2 linked regions of the Oceanicoccus sp. KOV_DT_Chl genome follow. The protein of the gene in region 1 interacts with the protein of each later gene in a pairwise test. Links are inferred from orthologs where the notes say so. Each region holds a gene or a part of one and is shown on either strand. Other genes may lie near its edges. The genes, in order: UNITIG_RS10220 and UNITIG_RS22090.

Evidence for each region.
Region 2: the proteins of UNITIG_RS10220 (region 1) and UNITIG_RS22090 interact in binary tests that used the Escherichia coli proteins (3 or more experiments, as listed by UniProt). The link is inferred for Oceanicoccus sp. KOV_DT_Chl from one-to-one orthologs.

Annotation. Positions count from the first base shown.
Region 1 is NZ_FQLF01000002.1:1,373,418-1,376,742, forward strand. The notes cover bases 245-3,243. They hold UNITIG_RS10220 (chemotaxis protein CheA), read right to left. Parts: upstream 2,819-3,243; coding sequence 671-2,818; downstream 245-670. Other genes in these bases: UNITIG_RS10215 (chemotaxis protein CheW), read right to left, coding at 245-674; UNITIG_RS10225 (STAS domain-containing protein), read right to left, coding at 2,815-3,069; UNITIG_RS10230 (response regulator), read right to left, coding at 3,135-3,243. Also shown: UNITIG_RS10210 (methyl-accepting chemotaxis protein), read right to left, coding at 1-131; more of UNITIG_RS10215, read right to left, coding at 165-244; more of UNITIG_RS10230, read right to left, coding at 3,244-3,325. UniProt on the Escherichia coli protein: Involved in the transmission of sensory signals from the chemoreceptors to the flagellar motors. CheA is autophosphorylated; it can transfer its phosphate group to either CheB or CheY.
Region 2 is NZ_FQLF01000007.1:191,131-194,289, reverse strand. What follows is about bases 1-2,833. They hold UNITIG_RS22090 (protein phosphatase CheZ), read left to right. Parts: upstream 1-922; coding sequence 923-1,744; downstream 1,745-2,833. Other genes in these bases: cheY (chemotaxis response regulator CheY), read left to right, coding at 480-866; UNITIG_RS22100 (RNA polymerase sigma factor FliA), read left to right, coding at 1-264.

The sequences.
Region 1 (3,325 bases):
AAGTTAAGCACGACAAAAGCATCAAACTTTTCCATAGTCGCCAGGGAATATGTACCCAAAAATATCATCGCCATCGCAATCAGTAACGACAGTATAGTAACTTTCATCTTTAAACTTAACTTGGCTAACATGAGAACATCCTCTCAAACATATTTAATAGGGTTTTAGTCCAATTCAGCTTCTACTAACTTTGCCAGTTCACGCATGGATAAGGTTTTATCCGCATCCAGCAACACAATAAAATCATTATCTTTTTTAGCGATACCCTGAATAAACTCTGCTCGAATTTGTGCGCCGAATGCCGGTGCATCCTCAATATCACTATCCTGTATCTCAGCGACTTCACTCACCGCATCGGCCAACAAACCAAGCGTGTGTTGCTGGCCATCACTTACCAACTCTATTACCACGATACAAGTTCTCCGATGCAACTCTATCGCTGGCCGCCCCAACCGAACTGCCAGATCAATGATCGGCACCACCTCGCCACGCAAATTGATAACACCACTAATAAAACGGGGCATCAAAGGCACAGCCGTTACGCCATCGTATTCAAGAATCTCCCGGGTCTTCGATAGCTCCATACCAAAAAACTCGCCGCCGATACGAAAGGTAAGGAATTGACGAGCTTCAGAAACATCCATACTTAACAATTCCGAGTGTTCACTATTCATGCAGAAAAATCCTCGCGCACACCCTTATGTCTGGACTCCATCAAGACAGCCGAGTGGATTAATTGGGGAATATCCAGAATAAAAGCAATCTCCCCGCCTCCTAATAAACTTGAGCCACCGACACCCTTCAATGCCTGGAAAATAGGACCCAGCGGCTTTATAACCGTTTGAATTTCACCATGCAGAACATCGACAATAATAGCCGCACGATCATTACCAAATTTAACTACGACTAATTTCTCTGGCTCTGTTTTACTCCCCGCTAACGCGAAGATTGATTTTAAACTCAGGTAAGGAACCAACTCTCCACGTAAATTAATGCTATTCCTTCCCGCCACATGCTCAACGGAATTGAAGTCCATACATTCAAGAATAGTCGCTTGCGGAATAATAAAATCGGTACCGTAGGCCGATACGTGAAAACCATCGATGATTGCTAACGTTAGAGGTAACCGAATACGAATCATCGTCCCTTTACCCGACTCGCTTTCTATCTCTATACCGCCTTGTAACGACTCGATATTTCTCCGCACCACATCCATACCAACACCACGACCCGACAAGTCAGTGACGGAATCCGCTGTTGATAATCCGGCATGAAAAATCAGTTGATGAATGTCGTGATTAGATAATTGCTGACTCGCTTCTACAACACCATTATCAATGGCCTTTTGACGAATCCTATTGGTATCGAGCCCGCCACCATCATCTCTTACTTCAATCACAATACTGCCCGCATCGTGGTAGGCTGAAAGCTTTAACAGCCCCTGCTCCGGTTTATTGCGCTCTTTTCTTATACTTACTGGCTCTACACCATGATCAATAGAATTTCTAACAATATGCGTAAGGGGATCGACCAACCGCTCTACCATAGATCGATCGAGCTCAGTTTCCGAACCTTCAAGTACCAGCCTAATATCTTTATCCAGCCCTGCTGCGGTATCCCGAACTACCCGTTGAAAGCGTTGGAAAGTATCACCTATCGGCACCATCCTTAAATTGAGCGCAGCATCCTGAATCTGCTCAGTAATAGACCCCATTCCGGTAACAGCTTCCTCCAGGTCATTATTAGCAACACTATCGCAAAGCAGGTCAATACGTTGACGACTTACTAACAATTCACCAATCAGATTAATTAATTGATCAACACATTCAGAATCAACTCTTATAAACCGGGTAGTACTAGTTCGCTCTTTAGTTTGCTGCTGCAGCGCCGCACTCACTACTTGTGGCGACACCTGCTGCTGGTCCATTAGCATTTCACCTAATGGTTTCTTGGCGCCACTCTCAAATAGTTGGGTAACCTGATCGCTTACTGCATCATCCAGCTCCTTAAGTGTCAGCGCACCACTATTGACTAATATTTCTCCTAGCTTGCGCTGCCCCAAACCAGAAGACTTAATGAGTTTAATATACTCCTCAATAGCACTTTGCGGTGGTACTAGCTTGATCTCGGCGCCGTCAGCAACAAACATAAACGCATCGTTAATAGCCTCTCGACTGGCACTACTTATCAAGCCCAACTCAAAATTAAAATATAATGTTTCGGGATCAAATTTTTCCTTGGCAGGCAAAGTATTAGTAATGGTTTCAAAATACTGAAACTCACCCATCGTTTTTAAAAATTTTAAAATTGAAAGGGGGTCCATTCCGTTTTGCAGTACATCTCCACTCAAGCGGATAGATAAATGCCAGCAGCCTTCACTACTATTATTTTCTTCATTATCTTCCTCGTCATCCGATGACGGCGATTCCTCTGCAAGCCACGGCCCTAACGCTTCTACCAGCTCTTGCTCAACAACTACATTTTCAGCCGAAATCTCTACACCTGCAATTACAGCAGCAACATGACTGCCAATATGATCGCCGCACTTTAATAAAATATTCAGTAAATCTTTTTCAATGTTAAAATCACCATCTCGTGCACGATCAAGGACGTTTTCTACCTTGTGAGTAAAGGCAACAATATTATCCAAACCAAACAACCCGGATGAGCCTTTAATGGTATGAGCCGCCCTGAAAATTTCATTAAGTGTTTCCGGATCGTTATCGCCATCTCCTATTCTAAGTAAGGCAGCTTCCATCTGCTCCAGTAATTCCTGAGCCTCTGCAATAAACGTATCTAGCGCCGCATCCATACTCATACAGCAACGTCCTCTTGCGTTAATATTTTCTTTAAGTTTAGCAAGTTCAATACTGAGTCAGCTGAATCACTGATTTTAGTAAGCTTTATTGATTTTTCTTCAGCGACAGCGTGGGCGAACAACACTAACAATTGTGCGCCAGAAGTATCAATTTCAACTATACCTGATAAGTCTAATTTAAGATCTGCAGCACACCATTCTGGCTTAGCAAACAGTTTGGAAAAATCCTCTTTAGCAGTATAAATTGTCATCTCCCCACTAAAGATAAGGTATAGCAACCACCTGATTTTTTCGCCTTAATTTCCATGAGTAATACTCATATAAGCATCGATACGGCTTTTAGCATTTGCTCAGGCTGGAACGGCTTAACAATCCAGGCTTTAGCTCCAGCGGCCTGACCTTGCTTTTTCTTTTCGTCCGCACCTTCTGTAGTGAGCATAATGATCGGGGTAAATTTATACTCAGCTAACTTTTTAACTTCTGTCACCATGGTAATGCCATCCATGT
Region 2 (3,159 bases), on another replicon or contig:
GAGCAACTACCCAGCTCCGCAGCAGATCCGTTGGACGGTATCCAAAGTGACGCTTTACGCAGGGGTTTGGCGGCAGCTATTGCTACCTTACCGGAGCGTGAGCGGTTGGTGTTAGCTTTGTACTACGATGAAGAATTGAACCTCAAAGAAATAGGCTTGGTGTTGGGGGTGAGTGAATCCCGTGTTAGCCAAATCCATAGTCAGGCCGCCTTGCGATTGCGAAGTCGGTTGGTCGACTGGCAATCTAACCCGCCTTCTGAGTAAACCATTCTCGCTTGCCGCTGAGCGCAATCTATACAGTTTTTTTGCCATTGGCCGATAAGCTTTAACTTAATGAGATAAATACATAATTTTTCTATGAAAATCTCGATAAAAATTGCTATAAAAGCCGTTATCTACTGGATACCCCCACAGCAGGGGCTAGACTGGATAGGTACGTCACTTTATACGTCAAAGCCTGAAATTCTCTGGAGGTAGCTTTGAACAAAGATATGAAAATTCTCATTGTTGACGATTTTTCAACAATGCGGCGAATTATCAAAAACCTATTGCGTGATTTGGGTTTTACCAATACATCGGAAGCAGATGACGGTGTCACTGCATTGCCGATGCTGCAAAATGGCAATTTTGATTTTCTGGTCACTGACTGGAATATGCCGGGCATGACCGGTATCGATTTATTGAAAGCGGTTCGTGCTGATGAGCGATTGAAGAACATGCCTATTTTGATGGTAACTGCTGAAGCCAAGCGCGATCAAATTGTTGAAGCTGCTCAAGCAGGCGTTAACGGCTATGTAGTGAAGCCATTTACCGCAGCCGTATTAAAAGAAAAGATCGATAAGATTTTCGAGCGGGTTCAGGGTTAGTCAGGCTGGGTAACAGCCGTAACCGCTAAGTCACTGACGCAAGGTAAAACAATTCCATGTTGGGAAAAGACAAAGGCACCGAACTCGACGGGGTGTGGGATGAGCTGAAAGGCCGGGCCCGCACGCTAGTCGATCGCTTAGAGGCCGGGGACTTCACCGGTGCTTCTAGTGCGATAGAGGACCTCAATGAGGCTCGCGACCGTAATATTTACCGCGAAGTAGGTAAATTAACTCGTGGTTTACATGAGGCCATCGTTAATTTCGATATTGGCGCACCTGAGATTCCAAATACTAGCGAGAGTGATGCCGCGGGTGATGTCGAGTCAAAAATGACCAATGCCCAGGATCGTCTCGATTATGTCATTAATCTTACGCAGAGTTCTGCCGATAAGACTATGGACATGGTGGAGGAGGGGATTCCGCTGGCGTCTGCAATTGGCGATAAGGCTGTGGCTTTACGCGAGGATTGGGGGCGTTTACTGCGTCGCGAGATGGACCCTGAAGAGTTTCGGGATTTATACCGGCGTATTGATGAATATTTAGCATTCTCAACAGATTCATCGACTCAGCTTAGTGACAAGTTGAATACGATTCTGTTGGCGCAGGATTTTCAGGACTTAACTGGCCAGGTGATCAAAAAAGTTATTAGCTTGGTACAGGAGGTTGAGGAGCGTCTGGTCGAGTTGATGCGAGTGGCTGGGCAAGTAGAAGAATTAACCGGAATTGTTAGGAAAGCCGAAGTTGCCAAAACGGAAGATGTGTCAGCTGAAAGTAAAGATGTAACTGCAGAGGGGCCACAGATTAATGCGGAACAGCGCAATGATGTGGTGTCAGGACAGGATGATGTGGATGATTTGTTATCGAGCCTGGGTTTTTAGACGATTCGACTAAGACGTTTGTTAGCTAGCATTGCGAGTGGTTACTGGGGAGTAATTAATGTTCGGTGAAGACGAAGAAATACTGCAGGATTTTCTGGTTGAGGCCGGTGAAATTCTGGAGCAATTGTCTGAACAGTTGGTCGACCTGGAACAACGTCCTGATGATGTCGGTTTACTCAATGCTATATTCCGTGGATTTCATACCGTTAAGGGTGGTGCGGGTTTTCTGCAGCTCACTGCACTGGTGGATTGCTGTCACATCACTGAAAATCTATTTGATTTTTTACGTACCGGTAAGCGTAGCGTTACGCCTGAGTTAATGGATGTGGTGCTGCAAGCGCTGGATGCCGTTAATGAAATGTTTGCAGAAGTGCAAGGCGGTAATGCGCCCTCGCCAGCAGATCCGGAATTGCTGGAACGTTTAGGTGCATTAGTCGTTGCAGAAGATGCTGCAGGTACGGCTGAAGCGCCAGTAGATGCAGCTGAAGAAGTGCCAGCTGCAGAGCCAGAGCCAGGCGGTGACATCACTGATGCCGAGTTTGAACAGTTCCTCAATGCGATCGCAGATCCTGCAGAGGCTCCGGCTGCGGCAGCAACCCCTGCAGCCAGCAGTGACTCCGATGAAATTAGCGATGATGAATTTGAGGCGTTACTGGATAATATTCATGGTAAAGGGCAGCACAGCGGGGCGACAGCGTCGCAGCCTACACCACCTCCGGCCGCCGCTAGTTCAAATAATGATGAAATAACGGAAGATGAATTCGAAGCATTACTGAACGAATTACATGGCTCCGGTGCGCCAGGAGCTAGTACCGCTAAACCTGCTGCTGACAATAAACCGGCGCCAGCTGCTGCAGGCGGCGATGATGTTATCAATGATGATGAGTTTGAGGCTTTACTAGACCAGCTACATGGAGAAGGACAAGGGCCTACCGATATCGGTGGTGATACTCAACCCCCCCGGCCAGTGCGCCGCCTCCGCCCCCACCACCTCCGCCCCCAACACCAAAGCCGGCCGCTGCAGAAGAAAAGAAACCCTCTGCGCCGCCAGCTAAAGCACCTCCAGCAGCTAAGCCCCCGGCAGCTAAAGAAAGTCCTGCCGCTGAGGCCACGGTGCGGGTAGATACCCAGCGTCTTGACGACATCATGAACATGGTGGGCGAGCTGGTATTGGTCCGTAATCGATTGGTGCGCTTAGGTGCCAAGAGTGGTGATGAAGTAATGACTAAAGCCGTATCTAATTTAGATGTGGTGACGGCTGATTTGCAAACTGCAGTTATGAAACGCGGATGCAACCCATCAAAAAAGTGTTTGGTCGTTTTCCTCGAGTAGTACGGGATTTGGCTCGCAGTTTGAAGAAAGAAATTTCGCTGGAAATGCTGGGTGAAGAAACCGATCTGGATAAAAACCTGGTT